2 regions of the Dactylosporangium sp. CS-047395 genome follow, and region 1 is predicted to be linked to the other one. Evidence: riboswitches for the same ligand, from Rfam matches in the RefSeq annotation. Region 1 holds a riboswitch; the other holds the start of a gene.
What was found. A riboswitch is a leader RNA that binds a small molecule or an ion and turns the genes downstream of it on or off. The one in region 1 is predicted to bind thiamine pyrophosphate.

Region 1 (15,673 bases):
TGTTCGTGGGCGACTACGTGGTCCGGTTCCTGTTGCACGTCGAGCGGATCCGGTTCGTGCGCGGGAATCTGTTCGATTTGGCGGTACTGCTGCTGCCGGTTCTTCGCCCTTTGCGCGTCCTGCGGCTGTTCACGGCGGTCCTCGTGCTGACGCGGCGCACGGAGGCGTGGGCGCGCGGCCGGCTGGCACTGTATGTGGGCGCGACGAGCATCCTGCTGATCTTCGTGGCGGCGCTGGCCGTGCTCGACTCCGAGCGGGCCAACCCGGACGCGAACATCACCAGCTATGCCGACGCCGTGTGGTGGGCCTGCGTGACGATCACGACCGTCGGCTACGGCGACCACTTCCCCACCACCACCGACGGCAAGCTGGTCGCGGTGGGGCTGATGATGGGCGGGATCGGCCTCATCGGTTTCGTGACCGGCTCGCTGGCCACCTGGATCGTCGACCGGATCTCGGTCAAGGACGACAACACCCAGGACGCCACCAAGAGCGACATCGCGCAGGTCCTGGCCGAGGTCAAGGCGCTGCGCGAGGAGGTCGCGGTGCTCCGGCAGGCTCAGGCGGCCGAGCCGACGGTCCAGTAGACCTGGTTGTAGTCGACGAGCTCCAGGCGGTCGCCGGCGTCCCGGTACGTCGTGATCCCGCAGTTGGCGGGCGACTGCCCGGCCGGCCACTTCTGCGCCTGGGCGTACGTCCAGCCCTCGAGCAGGAAGCGGAAGCAGCGCAGCGTGCCGCCGTGGGTGACGATCATGATCTTCTTGCCGGGGTGGTCGCGGAAGAGCGTGTTGATGAACTCGTGCACGCGGCCGGTGACGTCGGCCAGGCTCTCCCCGCCGGGCGGGCGGGCCATGAAGCCGCCGAACGTCTGCCAGTACTCGTTGAGCCACGGAAACGCCGCCTCGGCCTCGGCGGTCGTCATGTCGTAGGCGAAGCCCGGGTCCCGCTCGCGGATGAACAGGTCGGCCTTGACCTTCATCCCGGCGCGCTCGGCGGTCGTGTACGCGGCCAGCACGCCCTCGGCGGTCTGCTCGGTGCGCGCGTACCCGCTGGTGAACACGTAGTCGAAGGCGCCGAAGCGCTCCCGGACGGCGTGCCCGGTCTGCTCGGCCTGCTTGCGCCCGTCGGCGGTCAGCTCGATGAGATGGTCCGGCACGCCGCGGACCACCTGGCGGGCGGCGTCGTCGGCGAAGTACACACTGCCCTTCTTGGCCTGGTTGCGCGCCGACTCGGCGTGCCGGACGAGGACCAGCAGGGCTGGGCGAGAGGTGTCCACCTACGACTCGTACTGCTCCTGCGGCACCGGGATCAACGTGACCTCGGACACCGAGATGAACGGGATCGCCTCGCCATTGACGTCGTCGGTAATCTCGCGGCCGCTGTACTTGCCCGTGACCTGCACCCATTGCTGGTCGGCCAGCCCGTCGGGCAGCTCCCCGTCGAGCGCGACCTTGACCGGCCGGGCGTCGGCCGCACAGCAGCTGACCATCATGCGGGCCAGCAGCCACTGGTCCTGCGGCCCGCGCATCGCGAAGCCGGTGAGCTGGATGCGCCGCTCGCCGAGCGACACGCCCTTGTCGAACACGGCCCGCGAGGCGTAGTCGAGCATCGTGAGCGGGAGCGGATCGCCGGCGGGCAGCGGCGCGTACTCCGAGCGCGCGGTCACCGCCGAGCCCGAGCGGCCGGCCGCGTAGGAGCCGAGCGCGGGCGGGGCGAACAGCAGCAGCCCGAGCACCGGGGCGAGCAGCAGCCAGGCCACCTTGGGCCCGTGGTGCGCGTGGCCGTGGCCGTCGTCGTCGTGCCCCTTGTGCCCGCGCAGCTCGTACCAGAGCGTGAACAGCCCGGCGAGGACCAGCAGCACGCCGGCCGCGATCAGGTACGGCTGCAGGCCCGCCTTGACGTAGTTGAGGTACTGCCCGCTCAGCGACGCCCGCAGCACGGCTCCGCCGATCAACAGCAGAATCACGGCCTGAGCCTGCTTGTTCACAACAGCACCGGTCCCAGGATCGCGGAGACGAGGATCGCCACGACGAACGTGACGGGGGCGAAGCGCAGGGCGAACGAGCGGCCGAAGATGCCGGCCTGCATCGCGAACAGCTTCAGGTCGATCATCGGCCCGACGACGAGGAACGCGAGCCGGGCGGTGAGCGAGAACTGGGTCAGCGAGGCGGCCACGAACGCGTCGGCCTCGGAACAGATCGAGAGCAGTACCGCCAGCAGCCCCAGCGACACGATCGCCAGCACGGGATTCGCGGCGACGTGCTCCAGCCAGCTCTTCGGCACCACGACCGAGATGACGGCGGCGCAGGCGGCCCCGATCACGAGGAAGCCGCCGGCGTGCAGGACGTCGTGGCGTACCGACGCCCAGAACGCCGGCCATTTGGCCATCCCGTCCAGGTGCGCCCGCGACGGCATCCGCAGCCAGCTGCCCTTGCCGAACGCCTGCCAGAGCCAGCCCATCAGGCAGGCGACGACGAGGCTGGCCACGGCCCGGCCGACCACCATCTGCGGCTGGCCCGGGAAGGCGACCGCGGTGGAGATCAGCACGACGGGGTTCACGGCGGGCGAGGCGAGCAGGAACGCGAAGGCGGCGGCCGGGGTTACCCCGCGACGCACGAGCGCGCCGGCCACGGGCACGGACGCGCACTCGCAGCCCGGCAGCACGACGCCCGCCACCGATGCCGTCGGTACCGCGAGCGCCGGGTGCTTCGGCAGTGCCTTGGCGAAGAACGACGGCGGGACGAACACGGCGATGATCGCGGAGAGCACGACGCCGAAGACGAGGAACGGGATCGCCTGGGTGAGCACCGAGACGAACACGGTGAGCCAGGTCTGCAGGGCGGGCGTGGCGAGCGAGCGGGTGATCGGCTCGCGCAGCAGCACCACGAGCACCAGCACGACCGCGAGGACCTCGACCGATCCCGGCCGCCAGCCCCGTTTCGGTTCGGCCTCCGCCTCGGGAGCCGGGTGTTCCTCGGTCACCGTCACGCGAAGGAGGCTACCCCGTCGATTGGTACCGTCGGCATGAAGCGCCGACGAACACTTCGGAGAGTGAGCGATGAGCGACGCCCGGGCCCTGGTGGCCGTCTTCGACTCGCCGGTCGCCGGCCACCTGCTGCGGTTCGCGGCCACCCTGGACTTCCGGGTGGCGCTGGCCGAGCCGGGCCTCGACGGCATCGCGATCGACGCGGACACCGACATCGTGGTGTGCGACCACGACCGGCCCGAGCTGGGCCCGGTCCTGCGCGAGGCCCTGCGGACGCCCGCGCGCTGGATCGGCGTGATGGGCAGCCCCCGGCACGCCGGACCGCACGTCGAGGCGCTGCGAAGCCTCGGCGTCGAAGAAGCGGACATCGCCCGGGTGCACCGGCCGATCGGGCTCAACATCGGCTCGCGCACGCCGGCCGAGATCGCCCTCGCGACCCTCGCCGGGCTGGTCGCCGATCGCAACGACCGGCCCGGCGGGTTCGCGTTCTGAGGCCCTAGCAGCCCGGGAGGCGCTCGATCAGGTACGTCTCGACCTGGTCGATCGAGACCCGCTCCTGCGTCATGGTGTCGCGGTCCCGGATCGTGACGGCGTTGTCGTTGAGCGTGTCGAAGTCGACGGTCAGGCAGTACGGCGTGCCGATCTCGTCCTGCCGCCGGTAGCGCCGGCCGATGCCCTGGGCGTCGTCGAAGTCCACCGTCCAGCGCTTGCGCAGCTGGGCGGCGAGGTCGCGGGCCTTGGGCGAGAGGTCGGCGTTGCGCGACAGGGGCAGCACCGCGGCCTTGACCGGGGCGAGCCGCTTGTCGAAGCGCATGACCGTGCGCTTGTCGACCGAGCCGCTGGTGTTCGGCGCCTCGTCCTCGTCGTACGCCTCGAGCAGGAACGCCAGCACGGCCCGGGTGAGGCCGGCGGCGGGCTCGATGACGTACGGCACCCACCGCTCCTTCTTCTCCTGGTCGAAGTAGGACAGGTCGACACCGGAGTGCTTGGAGTGCGTGGTGAGGTCGAAGTCGGTGCGGTTGGCGATGCCCTCGAGCTCGGAGAACTCCTGGCCACCGAAGCGGAAGCGGTACTCGATGTCGACCGTCCGCTTCGAGTAGTGCGAGAGCTTCTCCTTCGGGTGCTCGTAGAAGCGCAGGTTGTTCTCGGAGATGCCCAGGTCGAGGTACCAGTTCCAGCGCTGCTGCAGCCAGTACTCGTGCCATTCCTCGTCGCTGCCGGGCTCGACGAAGAACTCCATCTCCATCTGCTCGAACTCGCGGGTCCGGAAGATGAAGTTGCCCGGGGTGATCTCGTTGCGGAAGCTCTTGCCGATCTGCGCGATGCCGAACGGCGGCTTCTTGCGCGCGGCGCCCGCCACGTTGTTGAAGTTGACGAAGATGCCCTGCGCGGTCTCGGGCCGCAGGTAGTGCAGGCCCTCGTCGTTCTCCACGGCGCCCAGGTAGGTCTTCATGAGGCCGTTGAACATCCGCGGCTCGCTGAAGGTGCCCTTGTTGCCGCAGTTCGGGCAGTTGATCTCGCCGAGCACGAACGGCTTCTCGGTGCCGTTCTTCTCGACCCAGGCCTCCTCGAGGTGGTCGGCCCGGAAGCGCTTGTGGCAGGACGCGCACTCGGTCAGCGGGTCGACGAACGCGTCGACGTGGCCGGAGGCGACCCAGACGTCCCGGGCCAGGATCACCGCGGAGTCGAGGCCGACGATGTCGTCGCGCTGCTGGACCATCGTGCGCCACCACTGGCGGCGGACGTTCTCCTTGAGCTCGACGCCGAGCGGGCCGTAGTCCCAGGCCGAGCGGGTGCCCCCGTAGATCTCGCTGGACGGGAAGACAAAGCCGCGGCGCTTCGCGAGGCTGACGACGGAATCGATGCGATCTGCGGCCATGGGTTCCTCCTAAGCCTCACGGCGACTGGCTGTCGGCAAGGCTGGTCGTGTTTGGTGTCGGGTGGTGTCCTGCGTGGTGTTCACCCGGGCAAACCGTCAACGTCACGTTCGACGGTACGGTTACGCCGCGTCGAGCCGCACCAGATTAACGGGCGCGCCGCGCGGCCCGGCGAGGGCGGTGGGTCAGTCGATCCCGCCGCAGATCACGTAGCGCGTGCCGGCCTGCTCCATGACGTACTGCTTCTCCACCCACGTCGTCTGCTCGCGCACCCGCGCCGGGACGGTGATCGCGTTGCTGATCGTGACGTTGTCCGCGTCGACCGTGAAGTCGGTGACCGGCGTGGTGCCGAAGTGGTCCTCGAACCAGCCGAGCGAGTGGGTGCGCTGCTCGTCGTCGCAGAGCTGGCGGCGGGCGGTGGTGAAGTCCTCGTCGCGGACCGCGGTCAGGTAGTCCTCGACCACCGCGGCGACCTGGCCCTTGCCGACCCGGTCGGCGTAGGGCAGCAGCAGCGACACGCCGACGACCCCGCCGACGCAGCACAGCACCACGATCAGCCCGCCGATGCCCAGCCCCCACCACAGCCCGCGCAGGTCGCGGTCGCGCGGCGGCGACGCGAACGGCGCGACCACGCCGGGCCCGCGCGGCGGTGGCGGGACCTCGTCCGGCTGCTCCCAGAGGGGTGGCGGGCCGACCTGCGGCGGCATCATGCCGATCAGCCTATCCAAACGCCACGACGATCACTCACGCTCAGGCGCGGTCACTGCTCGTGACGGTCAGTTCACCGCCCGGTGCGGTCTCGGCCAGCACCTCGAACGCCGAGGGCTCGTCGAGCGCCTGGGCCAGCAGCGGGGTGGCGTACATCTTCACGTCGAAGTTGGACAGGGCGCGGCGGTAGGCGCCCACCGACTCCCACTCGGTGAGGATGCTCCAGTGGCTCGGGTCGTCGTACGCGCGTCCGAGGCGGCCGCGCAGGTACCCTTTGCAGGCCGCGAGGGCGGCGAGCGCGGCGTGTGCGCGCCCGGCGAACCCTTCTTCGTCGGCCTCGACGACGAACCTGGTCATCACGAGCATGCCGCCGAGCATACGGAAGGACCACCCATGACCGAGCACGTGCTGCGCCGCCTCGCCCGCGTGAACAGGACCCTGGTGTTCCTGGTGGCCGCGGCGGTCGTGTTCCTGGGCCTGTTCCTGCCGGGAATCGTGGGTTCCGCGGTACTGCTGGTGCTCGCGGCGGGGCTGCTGTGGCTGCTGACGAAGACGTGGCCGGTGACTCCTCCCGCTGCGCGGCTGCCGCGCGTGCTCATCCTCACCCTGCTGATCGCGGTGGCGGCCTTCAAGGCAAGTTGACAACGATTCCCATTATCAGGCACGCTCGAAGGGTGGTTCTCCAGGTCGAACGGGCGGTCGTCGCCTACGGTGGGCGGCCCGTGCTCGACGGGGTGTCGCTCGACGTGCGCGCGGGCGAGGTCGTGGCCATCCTCGGCGCCAACGGGTCCGGCAAGTCCACCCTGGTGAAGGCCGCGATGGGCCTCGCCCCGCTGGCCGGCGGCGAAGTGCGGCTGTTCGGGACCCCGCTGCGCAGGTTCCGCGGCTGGCACCGCATCGGCTACGTGCCGCAGCGCGTCGGGGCCGGCGCCGGCGTGCCCGCCACGGTCGGCGAGGTCGTCGCCGAGGGACGGCTGGCCCGCCGCGGCTTCCTGCGCTTCGCCTCCTCGGCCGACCGCCAGGCCGTCGCCGACGCCCTGGCCGCCGTCGGGCTGGCCGACCGCGTGCGGGAGCCCGTCTCGGTGCTCTCCGGTGGCCAGCAGCAGCGGGTGCTCATCGCCCGCGCCCTGGCCGGCGGCCCCGAGCTGCTGGTGCTCGACGAGCCGACGGCCGGCGTGGACGCGGTCAGCCAGGAGCTGTTCGCCGGCTGCCTGCGCAGGTTCGTCGGGCAGGGCGGCACGGTCGTGTTCGTCGCCCACGAGCTCGGCCCGCTGCGCCCGCTGATCACCCGGGCGGTCGTGGTCAACCGCGGCGAGATCGTGCACGACGGCGCCCCGCCCGCGCACGACAACGACCACGTGCACCCGCACGCCGACCATCTCCATGCCGGCCCCGACCACGCGGTCGGTCCGGAGCGGGCGGCCGCATGAGCATCTTCGCGTACGACTTCATGATCCGCGCGCTGCTCGGAGCGCTCATCACGGGTGCGTCCGCACCGGCGATCGGCACCTATCTCGTCCAGCGCCGGCTCTCGCTGATCGGCGACGGCCTCGGCCACGTCGCGCTCACCGGCGTCGGGCTCGGCCTGCTGCTGCACCAGTCCCCCGTGATCATGGCGGTGCTCGCGGCCGCGGCCGGGGCGGTCGTCATCGAGCTGGTCCGCGAGCGCGGCCGCACGTCCGGCGACATCGCGCTGTCGATGCTCTTCTACGGCGGCATCTCCGGCGGCGTGGTCCTGGTCAACCTCTCCGACGAGCAGAGCAGCCGGAGCCTGGTGACGTACCTGTTCGGCTCGCCGCTGACCACGAACCGCCAGGACCTGACCGTCATGCTGATCCTGGGCGTGGCCGTGCTGGCGGTCGCGATCCTGCTGCGGCCGTGGCTCTTCGCGGTGTGCCACGACGAGGAGTACGCGCGCGTCTCCGGGCTGCCGGTCCGCACCCTGAACCTGGTCCTGGCCATCACCACCGCGGTCACCGTCACGGTGGCCATGCGGGCCGTCGGGCTGCTGCTGGTCAGCGCGCTCATGGTGGTGCCCGTGGCGACCGCGCAGCAGATCACCCGCGGGTTCCGGGCCACCATGCTCGCCGCCATCGGGCTCGGCCTGCTCGTCTCGGGCGCCGGCGTGTGGCTGTCCACCGCGATCGACACCGGCCCCGGGGCGACCGTCGTGCTGCTCGCGATCGCCGGATTCTTCTTCGTGACCGTGGGCATTTCGCTGGTACGGGCGGCAAGACGCGCCCGGCACCGCGCGCCCGACCCCGCGCCGAAGGTCGAAGCCGGTGTCACCTGAGCCCCAGGACGGCTACGAGGCGGCGGGCGAGCTGCTCAAGGCCCTGTCCGCGCCGCTGCGGATCCGGATCGTGACCGAGCTGGCCGGCGGCCCGCAGTGCGTGCACGAGCTGGTGGAGACGCTGGGGGTACCGCAGCCGCTGGTCTCCCAGCACCTGCGCGTCCTGCGCGGCGCGGGCGTCGTGCGCGGTTCCCGGCGCGGCCGCGAGATCGCCTACGCTCTGCTTGATGAACACATCGCGCACATCGTCGCGGACGCCGTCAGCCATGCGCGTGAGGGCTGACCGCCTGGCCGCAGTGGCGCTGGCGGCGGTGCTGGCGCTGACCGGCTGTACCAGCGGCGGCAAGGAAGCCTCCCCGGAGCAGACGCCGTCCCCGGCCGGCCCGGTGGCGACCGACCCGGCCTCGGTGTTCCGGGCGGCGGTCGCGAAGACGAACCAGGTCCCGCTGTCGTTCACGATCGACTCCGACCTCGGCACGATCGGCACCATGACCGGCGACGGCGCGTCCGACCCGAAGCAGAAGGCGACCGCCTACAAGGCCCAGCTGCTGACCACCGACCGGAAGATCGACATCGCCGCGGTGCTGGTGACGCCGGACCTGTACCTCCAGGTCACCGGCCTGACCACGGACCGCTGGGCGCACCTGATCACCACCAAGGTCAAGTCGCTGGCCAAGCTCGGCCTCGACCCCACCGGCAGCCCGACCGGCCTCGGCTCCCTCGCCGACGAGATCGTCACCGTCCAGCAGACCGCCCCGGGCTCCTTCAGCGGCACCCTGGACAAGTCGAAGAACCCCCTGCTGGCCAGCGCGAGCCCGACCGACGCCCTGAAGGCCGTCCCCTTCGAGGCCACCGTGAACTCGGACGGCTACGTCACGCAGCTGGTGACCCACACCCCCGCCGTGGGCGCCGCCCCCGCCTCGACCAGCACCGTCAAGTTCGCCAACTTCGCCAGCAAGACGATCAAGGTCGAGCGCCCGGACTCCTCCACGGTGGAACAGGCCCCCGACGCGTTCTACCAAGCACTGCAGTAACCGCCCGGATACGCGACGCTGGGAGCCATGAAGCTCTATGCCGACCGTGCCCCCGTCGCCATCCGGCAGCTGCTGACCGACGTGCTCGTGGTCGTGTGGGTGTACGCCTGGGTCAGAATCGGGATGGCCGTGTTCGACCTGATCCAGAAGCTCGCCGCGCCGGGCCGCCAGCTCGAGGACGCCGGCAACGGGCTCGCCTCCAACCTCAACGGCGCCGGCGACCGCATCAACCGCGTCCCCGGCGTGGGCGACAACATCGCGGCACCCTTCCGCGACGCCGCCAAGGCCGCCGGCTCGTTGGCCAGCGCGGGCCGGGAGCAGCAGGACATCGTCAACGACCTGGCCTGGATCCTCTCGTTGGTCATCGTCGTCCTGCCGGTCCTGCTGGTCGTCGGCCTCTGGCTGCCGCTGCGCATCCGCTGGGTCCGCCGGGCCGGCTCGGCCGCCCGCCTGCGCGGCGTCACGGCCGGCCGCGACCTGCTGGCCCTGCGCGCCCTGGCCACCCAGCCGCTGAAGCGCCTGCTGAAGGTCGACCCGGAGGTGGCGGCGCTGTGGCGCCGCGGCGATCCGGAGACCGTCGAGGCCCTGGCCCGCCTGGAACTCCGCGCCCTCGGACTGCGCTGAGCACCGGAGGTCACGGCCAGGTGTGCGCCGTGCGGGCGAACGTCTCGGGGTCGCTGTGCACCGGCACCACGCAGAACACGTGCCCGCCCGGCGACCGCATCGCGAAGGCGTCCTTCCACCGGCTCACCGACTCCGCGCCGAGCGCCGTCAGACGGGCCACCTCGGCCGCCAGGTCGTCGGTCTCGATGTCGACGTGGTAGCGCGGCCCAGCGGCCGCGTCACCGTCGCCGTCACCGTCGCCGACCGCCTGCACCACGGTGAAGAAGTCGGGGACGGCGCCGACGAGCGCGGTGAACTGCTCCTCGCCGGGCGGCGACCAGGCCGGCGTGCCCAGCGCGGCGGACCAGAAGTCCACCTCCGCGCCGACCCGCGCACCCGGCGTATCGAAGACAACGCTCACCAATCGACTGCGATGCATGCCGGCAGGCTACGGGATCCCGGCATGCAAGCGGGCCCCGGCGATGTCGCCCGGGGCCCGGCAGCACGACGATCAGAACCGGCGGCGTACGTCCTCGGCGGTTGAGGGACCCGGCTCCCAGGTCGCCGTCGAGGGGCCGTCGGCCGGGGCGGGCACCACGCCCTCCTCCAGGGACAGGTAGCGGCCGGCCAGGACGCGCTTGGCGGCGGCCATCTCGACCGAGTCGGCGTTGGTCCACAGGTCGTGGAACAGCGCCTCCGCGCGCAAGGTGGCCTGGCGGCAGAACAGGTCCGCCAGTTCCACGCCCTCCGGGCGCGCCTCCAGCTCCGTCCGGGCCTTCACGCACGCGGCCGACATAGCGAAGAGTTCCGCACCGATGTCGACCACGCGGCCCAGGAAGCCCTGCTTCTGCTCGAGTTTGCCCTGCCAGCGGGCCATGGCGTAGAAGGTCTCGCGGGCCAGGCGGCGCGACGCGCGCTCGACGTAGCGCAGGTGCGCCGCCAGCGGGCCGAACTCGGCGAAGCCGCTCGGGAGCTGGCCCTTGCCCGCGACCAGGGTGGGCAGCCATTTGGCGTAGAAGCCGCCCGCCTTGCCGGCCGCCTTGGCCTTGCGGCCCAGGCCGGCCTCGGGGTCGATGATGTCGCCGGCGACCGAGAGGTGGGCGTCGACCGCCTCGCGGGCGATGGCCAGGTGCATGATCTCCGTCGAGCCCTCGAAGATGCGGTTGATCCGCAGGTCGCGCAGGATCTGCTCGACCGGGATGGGCCGCTCGCCGCGGGCGGCCAGGGACTCGGCCGTCTCGTAGCCGCGGCCGCCGCGGATCTGCAGCAGCTCGTCCGCGACCTTCCAGGCCAGCTCCGAGGCGTACAGCTTGACCAGCGCGGCCTCGATGCGGATGTCGTTGCGGTTGTCGTCGGCGAGGCGGCAGGAGACCTCGAGCATGGCCTCCATGCCGTAGGTGGAGCCGGCGATGAAGGCGATCTTCTTGGCCACCGCCTCGTACTTGCCGATCGGGCGGCCCATCTGGACCCGCTCGGCCGCCCACTCGCGGGCGACGCCGAGGCACCACTTGCCGGCGCCCACGCACATCGCGGGCAGGGACAGGCGGCCGGTGTTCAGGGTGCTCAGGGCGATGCGCAGGCCCTGGCCCTCGCCGCCGATGACGTTCTCCTTCGGGATGCGCACGTCGTGGAAGCGGGTCACGCTGTTCTCCAGGCCGCGCAGGCCCATGAACGCGTTGCGCTTCTCGATCGTCACGCCCTCGGCGTCGCCCTCGACCACGAAGGCCGTGATGCCGCCCTTGTGGCCCTCGCTCTTCGGCACCAGGGCCATGACCACGAACAGGGTGGCCAGGGTGCCGTTGGTGGCCCACAGCTTGACGCCGTTGAGCAGGTAGTCGCCGTCCTCCGTGGGCACGGCGGAGGTGCGCAGGTTGGCCGGGTACGAGCCGACCTCCGGCTCGGTGAGCAGGAACGCCGACACCTCCCCGGCGGCCAGGCGGGGCAGGAACCGCTGCTTCTGCTCGTCGTTGCCGACCAGTTTGAGCGGCTGCGGTACCCCGATCGACTGGTGCGCCGAGAGCAGCGCGCCGATCGAGGGGTTGACCGAGCCGACGAGCATGAGCGCGCGGCAGTAGTCGAGGTTGGTGAGGCCCAGGCCGCCGTACTTCTGGTCGATCTTCATCCCGAAGGCGCCGAGCTCGCCGAGCGAGCGCAGGACGTCGTCGGGGATGCGTGCGTCGCGCTCGATCTGCTGCCCGTCGACCTCGGCGGCCATGTAGGCGGCGAGCTTCTCGCGGAACTCGGTGCCGCGCGCCTCGGCGGCCGCGTCGAGTTCCGGCAGTGGGTCGATGAGATCGAGGCGGAACCGGCCCAGGAAGAGCTCCTTGCCGAAGCTGGGCTTCCGCCACTCGGTCTCGCGGTTCTCCTCGATGACCTTGCGCGCCTCGCGTTCCGCGCGCGCCGACGTCGCAACCATGGACACCCCCAGGTAGACGCTCCTGAAGCCAGGTTATTACCCGCGAGTAGCCATGGCTATGCCTGAACGCCCGCGCGAGCCAGGATGGCGTTCGCGACCTCGGATGGCGCCTCATCGGGAATCCAGTGACTGATCCCCGCAAGCGGGACGAACCGGTAGTCCGCCGCGACGAAGTCCGCGCAGGCCCGGGCCGCCGTGGGGCCGATCGCCACGTCGCCGTCGCTCCACACGTAGGTCGTCGGGACCGTCGCCGCCCCCAGCCCGACCAGGTCGAGCGAGCTCATCGCGCGGTACCAGTTCAGCGCGGCCGTCAGCGCGCCCGGTTCGAGCAGCGGCGCGACGTAGCCGTCGACGTCGGACAGCGGCGCGAAGATCGCCCGCAGCCGGCGCGCGCCGTCGTCCAGCAGCACGGACTCGGCCTTGCCGGGCCGGCGGAAGAGTTTGATGTACGCCGACCGCTCCTTCTGATCCGGATCGTTGGCATAGGCGTACGCCGAGGCGTGCGGATGCGGCACCGAAACCGCCGTGAGCGTCCGCACCCGGTCGGCGTGCCGCAACGCCACGTGCCAGGCGCAGATGGCTCCCCAGTCGTGCCCCACCAGGTGTACCGACGCGATGTCGAGCGCGTCGAGCACGGCCACGGCGTCCAGGGCGCACTCGGTGATCCGGTAGTCCTCGACCGCTGCGGGCCGGGCGCCGGGCGAGGTCCCCCGCTGGTCGAGCGCGTAGGTCCGCAGCCCGGCCGCGTGCAGCAGCGGCGTCACGGCCGCCCACTCGCCGCTGTGCTGCGGGAACCCGTGCAGCAGCAGGACCGGCTCGCCGTCCTCGGGCCCGCCGGCGACGACATCGAACGTGAGCGAGCGCGCCGTGATTTTCATGACCCGAGACTACGAGCCGGCAACGTTCACTGTTACCTTCAGAAAACAACTGCACATCCGACAGGGGAGCGCACAGCGCTGAGAGTGCGACGGCCGCCCAACGGCCCCGCAGACCCTCGAACCTGATCTGGGTAATGCCAGCGCAGGGAGCTCGGTCACCTCACGCAAGCCGTCACGCCGCACATGCGGTGTGGCGTCGCGTCTCCTTCTGGTTCGCCCCGAACTGGGAGGTACCGAAACCATGGAAACCACCGAGACCCGGTGGCGGACCGTCGACATCGTCGTCGCGTCCATCATCGCCGTCGCGTTCGCCGGGGTGTTCTACGCCTGGAACAACCTGTGGAACGCCCTGGAGAGCTTCGCGCTGCCGTGGCGCGCGGTCATCTACGGCATCTGGCTCATCCCGGCCGTCCTCGGCCCGCTCGTCATCCGCAAGCCCGGCGCCGGCCTCTACACCGAGCTCGTCGCGGCGACCGTCTCCGCGCTGTTCGGCTCGGCCTGGGGGCTCACCGTCGTCGTGTCCGGCCTGGTGCAGGGCATCGGCGGCGAGTTCGGCTTCGCGGCGACCGGCTACCGGAAGTACAAACTGGTCAATGCCCTGGTGGCGGGCGCGCTGTCCGGCGTCGGCGCGGCGCTGTTCGACCTGAGCGTCTACTACGGCGACACGTTCAGCGCCGGGCAGAAGTGGACCTACGCGTTGCTGGTCGTGGCCAGCGGCGCGGTGGTGGCCGGGGCCGGTAGCTGGGCCCTGCAGCGGGCCCTTTCGCGCACCGGTGTCCTCGATCGGTTCCCGAGCGGCCGGGAACGAATCGCGGTTTGAGTACGGTCGAATTCCGCGGATTCGGGTGGCGGCACGCCGGGCGCAAGGCCTGGGCGATCCGCCACCTCGATCTGCGCATCGAGCACGGTGAGCGGGTCCTGCTGCTCGGCGCCTCCGGGGCCGGCAAGTCCACCCTGCTCGCCGCGCTGGCCGGCCTGCTCGCCGAGGACTCCGGCGAGCAGGAGGGCCAGGTCCTGGTGGACGGGGTCCCGGCCCGGCAGGCGCGCGGGGAGACCGGGATCGTGTTCCAGGACCCGCAGACCCAGCTGGTGATGAGCCGGGCCGGCGACGACGTGGCGTTCGGGCTGGAGAACCGGGGCGTGCCGCGGGCCGAGATCTGGCCGCGGGTCGACGCCGCGCTGAGCGCCGTGGGCTTCCCGTACGACCGGGACCGCAGCACCGCCGCGCTCTCCGGCGGCGAGCAGCAGCGCCTGGCCATCGCCGGCGTCATCGCGCTGCGGCCCGGGCTGCTGCTGCTCGACGAGCCGACCGCGAACCTCGACCCGGAGGGCGCCCAGCTGGTCCGGACCGCGATCGCCAAGGTCATCCAGGACCTCGACGCCACCCTGATCCTGGTCGAGCACCGCATCGACGAGGCCCTGCCCCTGGTCGACCGGACGATCGTCATCGGCGACGACAGTGCGAGCGCGGGTGCGGTGTGGTCGCCGGGCGCCCCGCTGCCGTCCCGCCGGGCCCGGACGGCCCCGGGCGAGGCCCTGCTCACCGCGGAGGCGCTGGCCCTGCCGCACACGAAGAACACGATCGACGAAGGTGTACTGGAAGGTCAGGCGCTCGCCGTCGAAGGCCCGAACGGCGCCGGCAAGACCACCCTCGCCCTGCTGCTCGGCGGCCTGACCCGACCGGCCCGGGGCCGCGTGGTGGCCTCGGCCGCGCTCGCCGGACGGGACGCGGGCCGCCTGCCGCACCGCTGGCGCGCGAAGGCCCTGGCCGCGCGGATCGGGTCGGTGTTCCAGAACCCCGAGCACCAGTTCGTCACCGACACCGTCCGGGCCGAGCTCGCCCTCGGCGGCGCGTCCGACAGCACGGTCGACGCATTACTGCAGCGGTTGTACCTCGACCGCCTCGCCCTGGCCAACCCGTTCACGCTGTCCGGGGGCGAGCAGCGCCGGCTCAGCGTCGCCACCGCGCTCGCCGCCGCGCCGCGGGTGCTGGTGCTGGACGAGCCGACGTTCGGCCAGGACCTGCGCACCTGGCGGGAGCTGGTGACGCTGCTGGCCGACCTGCGCGACGAGGGCCGGGCCCTGGTGCTGGTCACCCACGACCCGCAGCTGGTGGCCGCGATCGGCGACCGGCGGCTGGTGCTGACCCGATGACCTGGCTCTCCCGCCGCGACGCGGTCGCCAAGCTCCTCGCGGCGCTGCTGGTCACCGCAGCCGTGGTCACCACCCTCGACCCGGTCGCCTCGCTGACCGTCATCGGCGTGCTGCTGGTCCTCCTGCCGTTCACCGGGGTCGGCCTGGGCACCCTGTGGCGGCGGGGCTGGCCGATCCTGCTCTCGGCGGCCGGCATCTTCCTGTTCACCGTGCTGCTCGGGGCCGAGGACTCGCCGGTCGTGGCCCACATGGCCGGGCTGGACGTGCGCGAGAACGCCGTCGGCTACGCCCTGCGCCTGCTCGCCGTCGGCCTGCCCGGCTTCGTGGTCTTCGCCACCATCGACCCGACCGACCTCGCCGACTCCCTGGTCACGCACCTGCGGGTGCCGCCCCGGTTCGCGATCGGCGCGCTGGCCGCGTTGCGCCTGGCCCCGCTGCTCGCCGGGGAGTACCGGCTGATCAGGCTGGCCCGGCGCGCTCGCGGTACCAGCGCGGGCCCTTTCTCGACGCTCTTCGGGCTCCTCGTGGCGGCCATCCGGCGCGGCATCCGGCTCGCCACGGCGATGGAGGCCCGCGGCTTCGACCGGGGCACCCCGCGCACGATCGCCCGCGAGACCCGCTTCGGATGGATGGATCTGCTGGTGGTGGCCCTAGGCCTTACCCTCGCAGCGACGGTGATCATGCTGAAGTTCGCGCGCACATAGGCATATCGCTACCTGTTGTT
Region 2 (15,673 bases), 450 kb from region 1:
CCTCGCGCGGTCGATCGACTGCTCGGTCCGGCGGATCCAGTTCACGCCCGACCTGCTGCCCAGCGATGTCACCGGCGTGAGCGTGTACAACCAGGAGACCCGCGACTTCGAGTTCAAGCCGGGCGCGGTGTTCGCGAACATCGTGGTCGGCGACGAGATCAACCGCGCGTCCCCGAAGACCCAGTCGGCGCTGCTGGAGAGCATGGAGGAGCGGCAGGTCACCGTCGACGGCGCGACGTACCCGCTGCAGGTCCCCTTCATGGTGGTCGCCACCCAGAACCCGATCGAGATGGAGGGCACCTACCCGCTGCCCGAGGCCCAGCGCGACCGGTTCACCGCCCGGATCGCCATGGGCTACCCGGATATGGGTGCGGAGCTGGCCATGCTCGACGTCCACGGCCGCCACGACGCGCTGGACGACCTCGTGCCGGTCTCCGACGGCAGCATCATGCGCCGGATGATCGCCACCGTGCGTGACGTGCACGTCGCCGACGCGGTCAAGCAGTACGCGGTCAACATCGTCACCGCCACCCGCGAGTCCGGCGAGCTGCGCCTCGGCGCCTCGCCCCGCGCCACGCTGCAGCTGCTGCGCACCGCCCGGGCCGTCGCCGCCATCGAGGGCCGCGAGTTCGTCCTCCCCGACGACCTGCAGGCGCTCGCGGTACCCGTGCTCGCCCACCGCGTGATCCCGACCGCCGAGGCCCAGCTGTCCCGGCGCACCACCGACGCGATCATCGCCGAGCTCGTGCACCGCCTGCCCCTGCCGTCCGACCGGCCCCAGCGCTCGCCGTACGACACCCGGCCGCAACCGCAGCAGCAGCGGCCCCAGCAGTACGGGGGCCGCTGAGCATGCGAGAGGCGCTGCGGGGGCTCACCACCCGGGGTCGTAGTTTCCTGGCCGCCGCCGCAGCGGCCCTCATCGCCGCCCTGATCCTCGGCGAACGCGACCTGCTGCGGGTGGCCCTGCTGCTCGCCGCGCTGCCGCTGCTCTCGGCGGCGTACGTGGGGCGGACCCGGTACCGCCTGTCCTGCAGCCGCACCCTCGACCCGCACCGCGTCCAGGTCGGCGCGAGCGCGCGGGTCATCCTGCGGCTGCAGAACCTCTCGCGACTGCCCACCGGCACGATGCTGCTGGAGGACCGGCTGCCCTACGCGCTGGGCAGCCGGCCGCGGCTGGTGCTGGAGAAGCTCGGCGCGCACCAGGCCAGCTCCGTGGCGTACACCGTGCGCGCCGACGTGCGCGGCCGCTACGAGGTCGGCCCGCTGGTCGTGCGCCTGACCGACCCGTTCGGGCTGTGCGAGCTGACCCGGGCCTTCCCGTCCGTGGACCGGCTCACGGTGATCCCGCAGGTCGTGGCGCTGCCGTCGGTGCGCCTGGCCGGCGAGTTCGCCGGGTCCGGGGAGAGCCGGGCCCGCTCCGTCGCCGTGCACGGCGAGGACGACGCGGCCACGCGGGAGTACCGCTACGGCGACGACCTGCGCCGCGTGCACTGGCGCTCGACGGCCCGCACCGGCGAGCTCATGGTGCGCCGCGAGGAGCAGCCGTGGGAGAGCCGGGCGACGGTCGTGCTCGACACCCGCTCCACCGCCCACCGCGGCGAGGGCCCGACGGCGAGCTTCGAGTGGGCCGTCTCCGCGGCCGCGAGCATCGCGGTGCATCTGCGGCACGCGGGGTACAAGATGCGGCTCGTCACGGATGCCGGCGTGGACGTCGACGCGACCGAGATCGACGGCGACGGCCCCCTGCTCGACCAGCTCGCCGACGTGCGGCTGGCCCAGCGCGGGGACATCGGCACGCTGATCGAGCGCGTCCGCCGGCGCAGTGACGGCGGCCTGATCATCGGCATCTTCGGGCTGCTGTCCTCGGCCGAGGCCGAGCTGCTGGCCGGGTTCCGGTCCAACAACGCGACCTGCATCGCGCTGTTCATCGACTCCTCGACCTGGCTCAACCTGCCGACGGCGGCCCGCGAGGAGGCGGACAAGGCGCGCGGCGTCGCGTCGCTGGCGCTGCTGCGCAGCGGCTGGCGGGTCGTCGGGGTGCCGCACGGGGCCAAGCTGTCCGGGCTGTGGCCGCAGACCGGCCGGGGGTCGCAGGGCTTCGCCTGGCGAGCCGCCTCGGCCGAAAGCGTCGCAGGAGGAGTGCGGTGAACCAGCGCAAACATCTCACCCTGATCGCGGCCGGGTCGGCGTTTCTCGCGTCGCTGCCGCTGATCAACGTCTTCGACCACTACACCTGGGCCATCCGCGCGTTCCTCGTCGTGGCGGTCATGTGCGGGGTCGGGCTTCTGGTGCGCAGCCTGCGGGCGCCCGCGTGGGCCCCGACGGCGGCCATGGCGCTGTCGGCGCTGCTGTCGCTGACCTGGCTGTACCGCAGCCACGAGGAGTTCCTCGGCATCCTGCCCTCGCCCGGCACGATCGCCCACTTCGGGCAGCTGCTGCGCACGGCGTCGGAGGAGATGAGCGAGTACGCGACGCCCGTCGGCGACCGCGAGGGCTTCCTGTTCCTCGCCACGCTCGGCGTCGCCGCGGTCGCGCTGCTCGTCGACCTGTTCGCGGTCGTGCTGCGCCGGCCCGCCCTCGCGGGGCTGCCGATGCTGGCGATCTACTCGGTGCCGGTCACCGTCGACACCGAGACCACCGCATGGTTCCCCTTCGCGCTCGGCGCCGTGGGCTTCCTGTGGCTGCTGGTCACCGACAACGTCGACCGGGTCCGCCGCTTCGGGCGCCGCTTCACCGGCGACGGCCGCGACGTCGACCTGTGGGAGCCCTCGCCGCTCGCGGCCGCGGGCCAGCGCCTCGGCGCGATCAGCGTGGCCGCGGCCGTGGTCATCCCGCTCATCCCGTTCGCGATGCCGGCCGGGGTGCTCGACAGCCTCGGCACCGGGGCCGGCGGCGGGGGCGCCGGGATCGGCAACGGCAAGAACGGCAAGTCGGTCAGCATGTTCGCGCTGCTGTCCGGCCAGCTCACCCGGGACAAGCCGTTCGACATGGTCAAGGTGACCAACATCGACGACGAGCACCCGTTCTACCTGCGCTTCAACGTCCTCGAGGACCTCAACAACAAGGGCTTCGCGGCCCGCCCGATCACCGGCGGCGCGCCCGTGAGCAACGGCTTCAGCAAGCCCGAGTGGGGCCCGCAGGTCAAGTCCGAGACGCACACGGCCAAGATCGAGATCACCAACGAGCTCGCGATCAGCTTCATGCCGATCTACACGTGGCCCTCGAAGATCGACAAGCTGAGCAACCAGTGGGCGTTCGATCCGAAAACCGCCGTCGTGTACTCCACGAAAGACACCACCAACAAGAAGACCTTCAACATCACGTACCAGCGGCCGGACATCAGCCCCGACCAGCTGCGCGCGGCCCCGGCCGTCAACCTGTCCGACCCGCTGCTCAAGGACCTGGCCACGGCCCCGAGCAACCCGTTCGTCAAGAGCAAGGTCGACGAGCTGACCAAGGGCAAGAACAACGAGTACGACAAGGTCAAGGCGATCTACGACTTCTTCTCGCCGGACAACGGGTTCGTGTATGACATCACGACCGGCCCCGACACCAGCGGCACGAAGATCGCGGACTTCCTGACCAACAAGCGCGGCTACTGCGCCCAGTACGCGGCCGCCTTCGGCTGGATGCTGCGCGAGGCCAAGATCCCGGCCCGGGTGGCGTTCGGCTTCGCCCGCGGCGGCTCGCGCAGCGGCAACACGATGACGCTGACCAACTTCAACCTGCACGCCTGGACCGAGGTCTACTTCCCCGGGTACGGCTGGCTGCCCTTCGACGCGACCCCGTCGACCCAGATCAGCGGCTCGGTGACGGCGTCGTACCTGCCGACCCCGGGCGCCGTGACCGGCGACGACTCGGTCGACCGGCCGGGCAACGACCGCAACCCGCAGGCCGACACCTCGGCCGCACCGCAGGCGGCCGACCCGCACAACAACCCGGGCGACACCACGGGCCAGTCGGGCGGCACGGGCGACTCGTTCGGCACGCTGGTGAAGAACTTCGTCCTCAGCGCGGCGGGCATCACGCTCTTCGCGGTGCTCGTGGCGGTCCTGCTGCTGGCCGCGCCGGCGTTCTCCCGCTCCCGCACCAGGCGCCGCCGGCTGACCTTCGGCCCGGCGGTGACCCCGGTGGCCACCCCGGTCGGCGACGGCCCGGCGATGCAGGTCATCCCCGACGAGGGCACCCTGATCACGGCGCGGAACGATGCCCACAAGGCCTGGGACGAGCTGATCGACACCATGGTCGACTACCGCGTCCCGGTCGACGAGGCCGAAACCCCACGGGCGACCGTGGAACGCATCGTGGCGAAGGAGCGGCTGCAGGAGCAGGCCGCTTCCGGTGCCCGCCTGATCTCGACCGTGGAGGAGCACGCCCGCTACGCGCGGCGGCCCTTGACGGGGCGGGAGCTGCGGTCGGCGATCACTTCGGTCGAGTCGGCGTTCGCCTCCAACGCCACGCGGAAGGTACGGCTTCTCGCCCGCTTCCTGCCGCCTTCCGTCCTCCGACGGTGGCGGACGGCGTTCTCGACGCGGTCGAGCGGGGCGGCGCTGTCGATGGGTCGCGGGTGGGATGCGGCCATGCGTACGTTGAGCGTGCGGCGGATCGTGGCTCGACGGGCTGATCAATAACTGCTGTTGTTCTTTGGTGAAGGCCGCTCCTGCTTTGCTGCGGGGGCGGTCTTCGTTTTTTGTCCGATAAGTCGGGCGCTGGCGCGCCGCGACTTATCGGATTTTTCGCCTGACGGGTCTTATTTCCGATTCGCGGTGATTACTGGTTCCGAATTGATCTTCGTCGCGGTGAAACTGCCATGGTCGCGTGCACCGGACCGGTCTGGGGGTGGTGTGGGAGACGGCCGCAATCGCTCGAACCGGATCGTCGAGGCAACAGGCGCGACGGCTCACGGCGCGGAAGACGGCTCGCAGCGCAGAGGTCGGCTCGCAACGCGCGGAAGGCTTCTCACGGCGCGCGGAAGGCTTGTCATGGCGCGCGGGGAAGGCTTGTCACGGCGCGCGGAAGGCTTGTCACGGCGCGCGGAGGGCTTGTCACGGCGCGCGGAGGGCTTGTCACGGCGCGCGGAGGGCTTGTCACGGCGCGCGGAGGGCTTGTCACGGCGCGCGGAGGGCTTGTCACGGCGCGCGGAAGGCGGCTCACGGCGCGCGGAAGGCGACTCACGGCGGCCGGCTGCCGCACCGAGGAGATGGCGATAGGGCCACCAGGCCGGATCAAGCCCGCGCAGCACCCAGCCCAGGCGGGTCGACCAACGCCGCCCCGGTTCGAGGGCGCGCTTCACCCACTTGGGGCCGTCCGTGGTCAGCGGGCGGCCCGAGCCCGGCCGGCGAAGCCGCTAGAGGTCACCCTCAGGACGGCGGCGCCAGCGCTCCTCCAAGCGGTCCACCAGGCCACCACGGCGCTGGCGGGTGCGACGTGTGGCCGTTCCGCCGACCGCGTGCAGGTCGGTGGACTGGCCGCGGCGGTACGCCTGGACGCCGAACGCCAACGCGCCCAGCATCACCAGGAAGCCACCCACGCCGAGGAGTGGAATTCGAATTGCCACGCCGTAGACAAGCAGCGCCATGCCGGCCAGCAGCAGGATCCCTGCGGCGATCATCCGGCGCTTGGCATGGAACCGCGGGTCGGTGGCGCGCACCGCCGAAGCAAACTTTGGATCCTCGGCTAGCGACCGCTCGATCTGCTCGAACAGCCGCTGCTCGTGCTCCGAGAGCGGCACGGCACTCCTCCCCGGTCGCGAAGGCCGGCCCCTGAGAGGACCGGCAGTCCGGCACAGCCGGACGGCTGCGTACTGGCAAGTTTACGAGGGGTTCAACCCGTCGGAAAGCGGGACGATGGTCCGGCCGTGCCGATTTTCCGACGAGTCTGGCTCCTATGTCCTTCCATTGTGTCCTCTCGGTGCCTCTTCCGTCCCCTCCCCGCGCGGTGCGGCTCCATTTCCGTCGGTGCGCATCCCGTCCCCGCGCAGCAGGCTGGCCGGCTTCACCAGCCCCTTGCCGAACCGCGCGGCGACCGCATCGGCCGCTCGTTCGGCGTCGCGCCAGCCGTGGTCGCGCTCACCGAGCGTCATCTGCCGGGGCGTACCGTCGGCATGCACCAGCCCCTCCACCCGCACCCCGACCAGCCGAATGCGCTCCCCCGGCCGCCCGGCCTGGAACAACGCCCAGCCGATCTCGAAGATCTCCCGCGCCACGTCGGTCGGCACGTCTACGGTGCGTGACCGGCTCAGCGTCTGGAAGTCGGCCAGCCTGATCTTGACGGCGACCGTCCGGCCGGCCTGCCCGGCGTGGCGGAGGCGCTCCGCGACCTTCCCCGACAGGGCGAGCATGGTGCGTCGGATGGTCGACAGGTCGCTCACGTCGACGTCGAACGTGGTCTCCGCGCCGATCGACTTCTCCACGTGCTCAGGAATCACCCGTCGGGGGTCCCGCGCCCAGGACAGCTCGTGCAGGTGGTGCGCCGCCGCGTCCCCGACGGCCGAGCGCAGCATCCCCACCGGCGCCGCCGACAGGTCGCCGATGGTCTTGAGCCCGAGCCGCTGCAGCGCCTCGGCCGTCCGCTCGCCCACGCCCCACAGCGCCTCCACCGGCAGCGGATGCAGGTATTCGAGCTCCCGGTCCCGCGGCACGACCACCATCCCGTCCGGCTTGGCCCGCGTCGAACCGAGCTTGGCCAGGAACTTCGTGCCGGCCACCCCGACCGAGCACGTCAGCCGCTGCTCCTTGGCCACCCGCCCCCGGATCAGCGCGGCGATCTCGGCCGGCCGCCCGAGCAGCCGGCGCGCACCGGCCACATCGAGGAACGCCTCGTCCAGCGACAGCGGCTCCACCAGCGGCGTCACGTCCCGGAAGATCGCCATCACGGCCCGCGACGCCTCCGTGTAGGCCGCGAAGTCCGGCGGCAGAAACACCGCCTGCGGGCACAGCCGCTGCGCCCGGCTCCCCGGCATCGCGCTGCGCACGCCGTATTTCCGCGCCTCGTAACTGGCCGCCGACACCACCCCGCGCGGCCCCGCCCCGCCGACGATGACGGGCTTCCCGCGCAGCTCGGGCCGCCGGCGGACCTCCACCGAGGCATAGAACGCGTCCATGTCGACGTGCAACACGGTGCAGCCCGTGTCATCGGCGCCGGGCCCGAACTCTTCGGCGCCTCCGCGTGGTACCACCTGACTTCGCCCCACACCGCAGACCCTAGCGGCCCCCTATGACAAATTTGACGAAAACTTAGGTTTGCCTTACCTTCCGGGCATGGCCCATGTCGCGATGACCTCGCCCCTGGCGCCGGTCGTCGCGGCGCTCGAGGGACTCCGCCGCCGCCACCCGGCCCTGACCTGCAGCGTCGTCCCCGGTCTGGTGATCACCCCGACGGCGGAATGGACAAGGGCGATAAACCCGGAAGCCGCAGCGGTACTCCTCGTGGCCGGCTGGACCCGCGCCCGCCGCATCCCGCTGTTGCTGCCCGGCGAGACCTACCTGAACCGCGCCGGTCAACTGGGCGTGCGCCGCGCCGACGTCGCCGTCCTCGCCGACGACCCCGCGGCCGGCTCCCCGGGCGTCCTGGTCGCCGCCGACCGCGACGAACTCCTGGCCCTGGTCGCCCACCATGCGGGCGCGGACGTGCCGCGGCTGGAACTGGCCCGCCACGTACGCCACCTCACCGCCCTGCTCGCCACCCCGACCGTGTCGAAGCCGCGCCGCCGCCACCCGGCCCTCCAGCCCTGACCTCACCCGGCCCGCACCAGTCGAAGCCGCGCCCGCCGCCCCCGGTCTTCCGGCCCTGACCTCACCCGGCCCGCATCGCCGGCGCCGCGATCCGAAAACCGCTGGTCAGCCGTTGATCACCGCCGCCAGATGCGCATATATGACCTGGCGGGGTATAAGTCCGATATGTCGGGCTGAGGAACGAAGCCCGACATATCGCGACAACAGCCAGTACCTACCGCCGCACGACCAGCAGCGGGATCTCCATCTCCGCCCGGGTGCTGGAGCCGTGGAAGGCCACCATCTCCCCCAGCCGCGCCGGCTCGTGGTTGCTCGCCAGCAGAATCCAGCGGTCCCGGCACACCGCCACCACGTCGCCGATGCGCTGCAGGTGGGACTCCGGGACCGGGCCGAACCAGCCCGCCGCCACCGCCTCCTCGCGGGGGACGATCCAGGCCCGGTCGCCCAGGATCGCGCGCCAGGTGGCCAGGACGTCCGCCTCCGCGCCGGACGCGGTGTGCAGGTAGCGGACCCTCGCCTCGCCCGTCACGAACGAGACGCCGGTGGTCAGGCGGGGGTCCTGGGCCAGGTCGAGCCGGCACTCCGGCGGGATGTCCAGCTGGCCGTGGTCGGCGGTCACCAGCAGGGCCGTGTCCGGGGGCAGGGCGTCCACCAGGCGGGTCACGAGGCGGTCGGCGTCCGCCGTCGCCCGGTGCCATTCCGGGGTGGCCAGGCCGAAGTCGTGGCCGGCCCGGTCGACGTCGGGGAGGTAGCCGTACACCAGGCTCGACTCCGACAGGGCGGCCAGCATCTCCTCCGCGACCGCGTCCGCCTCCACGCCCGGGCCGAGGCGGGCGCCGCGGTAGGCCGACTGGGACAGGCCCGTACCGGCGAAACGGGGGTTGGTGACGACCGTCGGGGCCAGGCCCGCCTCGTGGGCTCTCGTGAACGCCGTCGGGACCGGCTGCCAGTCCGCGGGATCCGGCTCGCCGGTCCAGTGCAGGTGGTTCACCACCTGGTCGGTGCCGGGGCGGTGCAGGTTGAAGCCGACGATGCCGTGCCGGCCGGGGGCCGTGCCGGTGCCCAGGGTGACCAGGCTGACCGGGGTGGTGGACGGGAAGCCCGAGGTGATGGGGCGGGCCGAGCCGAGGCGGCCCTGGACGATGTCGGTCATGGTCGGGGCGTGGCCGGCGGCCAGCGGGAGCTGGTGCCAGCCCAGGCCGTCCAGCAGGACCACCGCGATCCGGCGGACGCCGTCCAGCTCACCGGCCAGGTTCAGCACGTCCTCGGCGCCGGGGACGCCCAGGACGGCGAGCGCGGTCGGGAGGACGTCGGCGAGGCTGGCGTGGCCGTAGCGCGGCTCGACCGGAGCCAGGAGGTTCATCCGCGCCGGGCTAGGAGGTGGAGCTGGGTGGCGATGTCGCGGTACGGCGGGGTCGCGGCCAGGGCCAGCTCGAACGCGGCCAGGGCCTCGGGCTCGCTCTCGGCCACGGTGCCGGGGACCAGGTCGGCGACGACGCGGACGCCGTGGACCTGCTCGACGGTCAGGCCGCACTCGTCCAGCAGGGCGGTGGCGGTGCCGGCGTCGTAGCGGCGGCGGAGCCGGTCGCGGCTGTCGCCCCGGCCGTCGGGGCTCGCCATCAGCAGGGACGCGGCGGCCAGGTTGCCGCTGATCGCGCGGGCCAGGACGGCGGCGGCGCGGTTGGCGACCACGACGCTGGCCGCGCCGCCGGGGCGCAGGGTCCCGGCGAGCGCGGCGACGACCTTGTGCGGGTCGTCCACGACCTCGAGCAGGCTGTGGCAGAGGACCAGGTCGACGCTCCCCGGCTCGACCAGGTCGGCCAGGCCGTCGCCGTCGCCCTGGACCGCGCGGACGCGCTCCCCCACGCCGGCCTCGGCGGCGCGGCGGGTGAGGGCGGCCAGCGCGTCGGGGCTGGCGTCCACGACGGTGACCGTGTGGCCGGCCTGGGCGAGCGGCACGGCGAAGCCGCCGGTGCCGCCGCCGACGTCGAGGGCGTTCAGCGGACGCTCGGCCCGGGCCAGTTCGCGACGCAGCACCTGCCAGACGACCGCGGTGCGGGGGGCGGAAGACTCCACCCCACCGACCTTAGTGGAGCAGCGGAAGGTACACCTGGCCGCCCGCCGCGGTGAACTCGTCGGACTTCTGCCGCATGCCGAGCTCGGCGTACTCGCGCAGGTCCTGGCTGATCCGCATCGAGCAGAACTTGGGGCCGCACATGGAGCAGAAGTGCGCGGTCTTGGCGGGCTCGGCCGGGAGCGTCTCGTCGTGGTACGAGCGCGCCGTGTCCGGGTCGAGGGCCAGGTTGAACTGGTCCTCCCAGCGGAACTCGAACCGGGCCTTGGACAGCGCGTCGTCCCACGCCTGCGCGCCCGGGTGGCCCTTGGCCAGGTCGGCGGCGTGCGCGGCGATCTTGTAGGCGATCACGCCGGCCTTGACGTCGTCGCGGTTCGGCAGTCCCAGGTGCTCCTTGGGGGTGACGTAGCAGAGCATCGCGGTGCCGTACATCGCGATCATGGCCGCCCCGATGGCCGAGGTGATGTGGTCGTACGCGGGCGCGATGTCCGTGGTCAGCGGCCCGAGCGTGTAGAACGGCGCCTCGTGGCACCACTCCATCTGCAGGTCCACGTTCTCCTTGATCTTGTGCATCGGCACGTGCCCCGGGCCCTCGATCATGACCTGCACGTCGTGCTCCCAGGCGATGCTCGTGAGCTCGCCCAGGGTCCGCAGTTCAGCCAGCTGGGCCTCGTCGTTCGCGTCGGCGATGGAGCCCGGGCGCAGGCCGTCGCCGAGGGAGAAGGCCACGTCGTACCGCGCGAAGATCTCGCACAGTTCCGCGAAGTGGGTGAAGAGGAAGTTCTCCTCGTGGTGGGCCAGGCACCAGGCGGCCATGATCGAGCCGCCCCGCGACACGATGCCGGTGACCCGCTTGACGGTCAGCGGCACGTACCGCAGCAGCACTCCCGCGTGCACCGTCATGTAGTCGACGCCCTGCTCCGCCTGCTCGATCACCGTGTCGCGATAGGCCTCCCAGGTCAGCCGCAACGGATCCCCGCCGACCTTCTCCAGGGCCTGGTAGATCGGCACGGTACCGATGGGAACCGGCGAGTTGCGGATGATCGCCTCGCGCGTCGCGTGGATGTGCTTGCCCGTCGAGAGGTCCATGACCGTGTCGGCGCCCCAGCGGGTGGCCCAGGTCAGCTTGGCCACCTCCTCGTCGACGCCGGAGGACACCGCGCTGGTGCCGATGTTGGCGTTGACCTTCACCAGGAACCGCGACCCGATGATCATCGGCTCGCTCTCCGGGTGGTTCACGTTGTTGGGCAGGATGGCCCGGCCCGCCGCCAGCTCGGCGCGCACCAGCTCCGGTTCGACGCCCTCGCGGATCGCCACGAACTCCATCTCCGGGGTGATCACGCCCTGGCGCGCGTAGTACAGCTGGGTCCGCTCGACCGGGCCGCGCTCGGCGATCCACGGCCGTCGGTCGGTCACCGGCCCCGACGTGTCGTAGAGCCGCACCGGCGGGTTGTCGCCGCTCAGGTCGACCTCGGCGAACGGGACGCGGAGATCCTCGCGCGAGCCCTGGACGTACACCTTGCGCTTCATGCTCTTCCTTCCTGAAAAAGGCATGGGGGTAGCCAGAAATGTCGATCGGAAAAAGGAGAGACTCAGCCCCAGGCGAGCGGTCCGTGACCGGACCCGAGCGACCACCCGGCGGCCCGGGTCAGGGCGTTGTGCACATAGGTCTTGGCCCCGTCGAGCGCGGCCGGAAGGTCGTCGCCCGAGGCCAGCCGGGACACCAGTGAGGCCGCGAACGTGCAGCCCGTGCCGTGGTTGTTGGCCGTGGTGATCCAGGGCGCGGTCAGGAGCGAGGTGCGCCCGTCGTACCAGATCGCATCGACCGCCTCCGCGCTCCCCCGCAGATGCCCGCCCTTCACCACGACGCACCGGGGTCCGAAGCCGGCGAGGTCGGCGGCGGCCTTGATCGCGTCGTCGGCGTCGAGGACCTCGCGGCCCAGCAGCACCGACGCCTCCCGCAGGTTCGGGGTGACCACGGTGGCGTGCGGGAAGAGCAGCTCGAGGTACGCCCGCTCGGCATCGGCCGTGAACAACCGGTCGCCCGAGGACGCGACGAGCACCGGATCGACCACGAGGCCGGGCAGCCGCGGCGCGAACCTCGCGACCGTGGCCACCGTTTCGGGGGTGGCGAGCATGCCGGTCTTGACCGCGGCGACGGGCAGGTCGTCGAGCACGGCCTCGAGTTGCGCGGCGACGAACGTCGGGTCGACGGCCGAGATGGCCCGCACGCCGACCGTGTTCTGCGCGGTGAGCGCGGTGATCACGCTGGTGCCGAAGACGCCGTGCGCGGCGAAGGTCTTCAGGTCGGCCTGAATCCCGGCCCCGCCGCCCGAGTCCGAGCCGGCGATCGTCATGGCGACCGGTGGGTTGGCGCTCATGCGGTCAGCAGCTCCTTGACCAGCCGCGCCGGGTCGTCGGCGCGCATGACGGCACCCATCACGGCCACGCCCGCCGCGCCCTCGTCGAGGCAGTCGCGCGCCCGGGCCGGGGTGTCGACGCCGCCGAGCGCGTACACCGGGACCGGTGCCACGACGGCCATCCGGCCGAGCGCGGCCAGGCCGAGCGGCGGGCCGTACCCCGGCTTGCTGCGGGTGGCGAAGATCGGGGAGAGCGTGACGTACCGCGGACCGTCGGCCGCCGCGAAGAGCTCCTCGAGGTTGTGGCACTTGCGCACCGCCCCGTCCTCCTCCAGCAGCAGCCGGCCGCCGACCTGGTCGAGGCGGGTGCGCAGGGCGGCCGCGAGCTGCAGCCGGCGCCGCGGCGGGAGGTCGTGCTCGCGCAGGACCACCACCCGCGCGCCGCCGTCGATCGCGCCGGCGACGACCTCGTCCAGCGGGCGCTCGGCCTGCCGCCGGTCGGTGAACAGGACGAGACGCGGCTCGATGGGTGCTACCACGGCATGCCTCCGGTCGGGCTGGATGCGGTCGCGTGCAGGCGGCGCGGGATGCGCCCGGCCAGGTGGGCCAGCCGCCCGGCCCGCACCGCGAGGCGCATCGCCTCGGCCATGCGCGCGGGGTGCTCGGCCCGGGTGACGGCGGAGGCGAGCAGCACCCCGTCGCAGCCCAGCTCCATGGCGAGGGCGGCGTCGGAGGCGGTGCCGATCCCGGCGTCGAGGATGACCGGGACGGTGACCAGCCGCCGGATGAGCGCGATGTTGTGCGGGTTGCGGATGCCCAGGCCGGAGCCGATGGGCGCGCCGAGCGGCATGACCGCGGCACAGCCAACGTCGGCGAGGCGCTGGGCGAGGATCGGGTCGTCGCTCGTGTACGGCAACACGACGAACCCGTCCGCCGCGAGCTCGGCCGCCGCGGTGACCAGCTCGACCCCGTCCGGCAGCAGCGTCTCCTCGTCGCCGATCACCTCGAGCTTCACCCAGCTGGTGCCGAAGGCCTCCCGCGCCAGGTGGGCGAGCTTGACCGCCTCGGTCGCGGTGTAGCAGCCGGCGGTGTTGGGCAGCACGCGCACGCCGCACCGCTCCACCACGTCGAGCAGCGAGGGCGCGGCCGGGTCGAGCCGGCGCAGCGCCACGGTGACGAGGGCGGTGCCGCTGGCCCGGATGGCGGCCTCCAGCGCGGCGTGGCTGGTGGCGCCGCCCGTACCGAGAATCAGCCGGGACGGCAGCTCGACGCCGTCGAGGACCAGGACGTCCGCGGTGTCAACCACCCTGCACCGCCGTCAGCACCTCGACATGGTCGCCGTCGGCCGGGCGGGTCTGCGCCCAGTGCGAGCGGGGCACCACGTCACCGTTGAGGGCGACCGCGATCCCGCGGGGATCGTCCCCGGCGAGCGCGAGCACCACGTCGGCGACGGTGGTGTCGTCGGCGACCGTCGATGCGACGGCGTTGACCACGAGCTGCATGTGGCTCATCACTCCTGCCTCCCTGCGCCGGCATGACCCGGATCAGGTTCGACGGTCGGGGGCTCACAGCCCCCCTCTCAGCCCGGTCACACCGGACTCCCGTGGGATACGCCTCGACCATAACGCCGCCGTCGGGCTCAGGTAAAGCGGCCGGACCCGAACGCGCTGATATCGATTTCCGTCGAATCGAAGACGATGAGGTCGGCGATCGCCGCCGCGGTGGCCGGGGCCAGCAGGACGCCGTTGCGGTGGTGCCCGGTGGCCACCAACGCGCCGCCGGGCAGCCGGTCGATCACCGGGGCGTTGTCCGGAGTGCCCGGGCGCAGGCCGGCCAGGGTCTCGGCGAGGACCAGCTCGGCGACCCCGGGCAGCAGGTCGGCGGCCGGGCGGAGCAGGTCCAGCACGCCGCCGGCCGTGACCGTGGTGTCGGCGCCGCGCTCCTCCTCCGTGGCCCCGACGACGAGCTCGCCGTCGGCCCGCGGGACGAGGTACACGTCCCGCCCCGCCGCCACGCCCCGCACCACGTGCCGCAGCAGCGGTTCCGGCCCGCGCAGCCGCAGCAGCTGACCCTTCACCGGGCGCACCGGCAGCCCGGTCAGCGCGGCCGAGCCGATCCCGGTGGCGACGATCGTCACATCTTCCCGAAGCGTGGACAGATCGGTGATCTCCCGCCGCTCGAACCGCACCGGCAGGGTGCGCAGCGCGCGCAGCAGGAGCCGCGGGTCGACCTGGTGATCGCCCGGCGCGTACGCCCCGCCGCGCACCCGCGGGGCCAGCAGCGGCTCGCGCTCGCGGAGCTGGCGGCCGGTGAGCGGCTCGATGGCGGTACCGGCGCGGCGGTAGAACCCGATCAGCCGGTCGACCTCCGCCTGGTCGTCGGCGGTGAGGGCGACGAGCAGCGTGCCCTCGGTGCGGTAGGCGATCGCAACGCCGGTCCGCGCCTCGACCCGCGCGGCGAACGAGGGCCAGCGCCGCACCGACTCCAGCATCAGGGCCTGCAGGTCCTCCTCGCCGAAGACGGCCTCGGCGGTGGGCGCGAGCATCCCGGCCGCGACCAGCCCGGCACCCCGCCCCGGATCGCCGTCGTACAGCGTGATCCCCTCAACACCCCGCTCGACCAGCTCGAACGCGATGCTCAGGCCGATGATCCCGGCCCCGACGATCGCGACGCTCACCGGAGGAACTCCGCGGCCGCGGCGAACGGATCGGCCGCCCCGCTGACCGCACCCACCACGGCGACCGCGTGCGCGCCGGCCGCATAGAGCTCCGGCGCCCGGTGCGCGGTCACCCCGCCGATCGCCACCACCGGGACCGGGACCGCCGCCGCGACCGCGCGGACCCCCGCCACCCCGATGGCGTCGGGCAGGCCGGCCTTGGTGTCCGTCGCGTAAGCAGGACCTACGCCGAGGTACGAGGCGCCGTCCGCGACCGCCTGGCGGGCCGTGACCGGGTTGCGCGCGGTCGCCCCGAGGATCGCGGCCGGGCCCAGGATGCGCCGGGCGGCGGCCACCGGCAGGTCGTCGGCGCCCACGTGCCCGCCGTCGGCCCCGGCCGCCAGGGCGATGTGCAGCCGGTCGTTGACCAGGCAGGTGCGGCCCAGCTCGCGGCACATGGCGAGCACGCGCACGGTCAGCTCGTAGGCCTCGCGGTCGGTGACGTGGTCCTCGGGGCGCACCTGCACCACGTCGAAGCCCGCGCGCAGGGCCGCGGCCACCACGGCGAGGGTGTCGCGGCCCGGTCTCGTGTCGGTGATGAGATGCAGTCGTCCGAGTGGCCGTTCAGGAGGATGCACCGCGATAGCTTTTCAGACATGAAGCAAGTACGACTCGGCCGGACCGGCCTGCAGGTCTCGGAAATCTGTCTCGGCATGATGAGCTACGGCGACCCGGCCCAGCGGCCGTGGGCGCTGGAGGAGGAGGGTGCCGACCCGTTCGTGCGCCGCGCGGCCGAGGCCGGCATCACGTTCTTCGACACCGCCGACGTCTACTCCCTCGGGGCCAGCGA

Region 2: linked by a shared signal. The riboswitch ahead of thiS (sulfur carrier protein ThiS) and the one ahead of ACQP00_RS46170 (ECF transporter S component) in region 1 are both predicted to bind thiamine pyrophosphate.

Annotation. Positions count from the first base shown of each region.
Region 1 covers NZ_CP192015.1:9,860,480-9,876,152, forward strand. The annotation lists gene ACQP00_RS46085 (potassium channel family protein) at 1-587, shown strand, start outside; gene ACQP00_RS46090 (histidine phosphatase family protein) at 560-1,276, opposite strand; gene ACQP00_RS46095 (TIGR03943 family putative permease subunit) at 1,277-1,966, opposite strand; gene ACQP00_RS46100 (permease) at 1,984-2,988, opposite strand; gene ACQP00_RS46105 (XdhC family protein) at 3,059-3,478, shown strand; gene ACQP00_RS46110 (glycine--tRNA ligase) at 3,483-4,865, opposite strand; gene ACQP00_RS46115 (hypothetical protein) at 5,049-5,573, opposite strand; gene ACQP00_RS46120 (antibiotic biosynthesis monooxygenase) at 5,614-5,937, opposite strand; gene ACQP00_RS46125 (DUF6703 family protein) at 5,965-6,213, shown strand; gene ACQP00_RS46130 (metal ABC transporter ATP-binding protein) at 6,246-7,001, shown strand; gene ACQP00_RS46135 (metal ABC transporter permease) at 6,998-7,864, shown strand; gene ACQP00_RS46140 (ArsR/SmtB family transcription factor) at 7,854-8,147, shown strand; gene ACQP00_RS46145 (hypothetical protein) at 8,131-8,898, shown strand; gene ACQP00_RS46150 (hypothetical protein) at 8,926-9,522, shown strand; gene ACQP00_RS46155 (VOC family protein) at 9,533-9,922, opposite strand; gene ACQP00_RS46160 (acyl-CoA dehydrogenase family protein) at 10,013-11,917, opposite strand; gene ACQP00_RS46165 (alpha/beta fold hydrolase) at 11,974-12,795, opposite strand; TPP riboswitch at 12,848-12,962, shown strand; gene ACQP00_RS46170 (ECF transporter S component) at 13,037-13,615, shown strand; gene ACQP00_RS46175 (ABC transporter ATP-binding protein) at 13,612-14,949, shown strand; gene ACQP00_RS46180 (energy-coupling factor transporter transmembrane component T family protein) at 14,946-15,653, shown strand.
Region 2 covers NZ_CP192015.1:9,409,096-9,424,768, forward strand. The annotation lists gene ACQP00_RS44005 (AAA family ATPase) at 1-847, shown strand, start outside; gene ACQP00_RS44010 (DUF58 domain-containing protein) at 850-2,148, shown strand; gene ACQP00_RS44015 (transglutaminase TgpA family protein) at 2,145-4,631, shown strand; gene ACQP00_RS44020 (DUF3040 domain-containing protein) at 5,348-5,731, opposite strand; gene ACQP00_RS44025 (DNA polymerase IV) at 5,885-7,192, opposite strand; gene ACQP00_RS44030 (hypothetical protein) at 7,260-7,733, shown strand; gene ACQP00_RS44035 (alkaline phosphatase family protein) at 7,948-9,096, opposite strand; gene ACQP00_RS44040 (methyltransferase domain-containing protein) at 9,093-9,809, opposite strand; gene thiC (phosphomethylpyrimidine synthase ThiC) at 9,820-11,337, opposite strand; gene thiD (bifunctional hydroxymethylpyrimidine kinase/phosphomethylpyrimidine kinase) at 11,400-12,188, opposite strand; gene ACQP00_RS44055 (thiamine phosphate synthase) at 12,185-12,706, opposite strand; gene ACQP00_RS44060 (thiazole synthase) at 12,700-13,473, opposite strand; gene thiS (sulfur carrier protein ThiS) at 13,466-13,678, opposite strand; TPP riboswitch at 13,672-13,782, opposite strand; gene thiO (glycine oxidase ThiO) at 13,807-14,844, opposite strand; gene thiE (thiamine phosphate synthase) at 14,841-15,386, opposite strand; gene ACQP00_RS44080 (aldo/keto reductase) at 15,480-15,673, shown strand, end outside.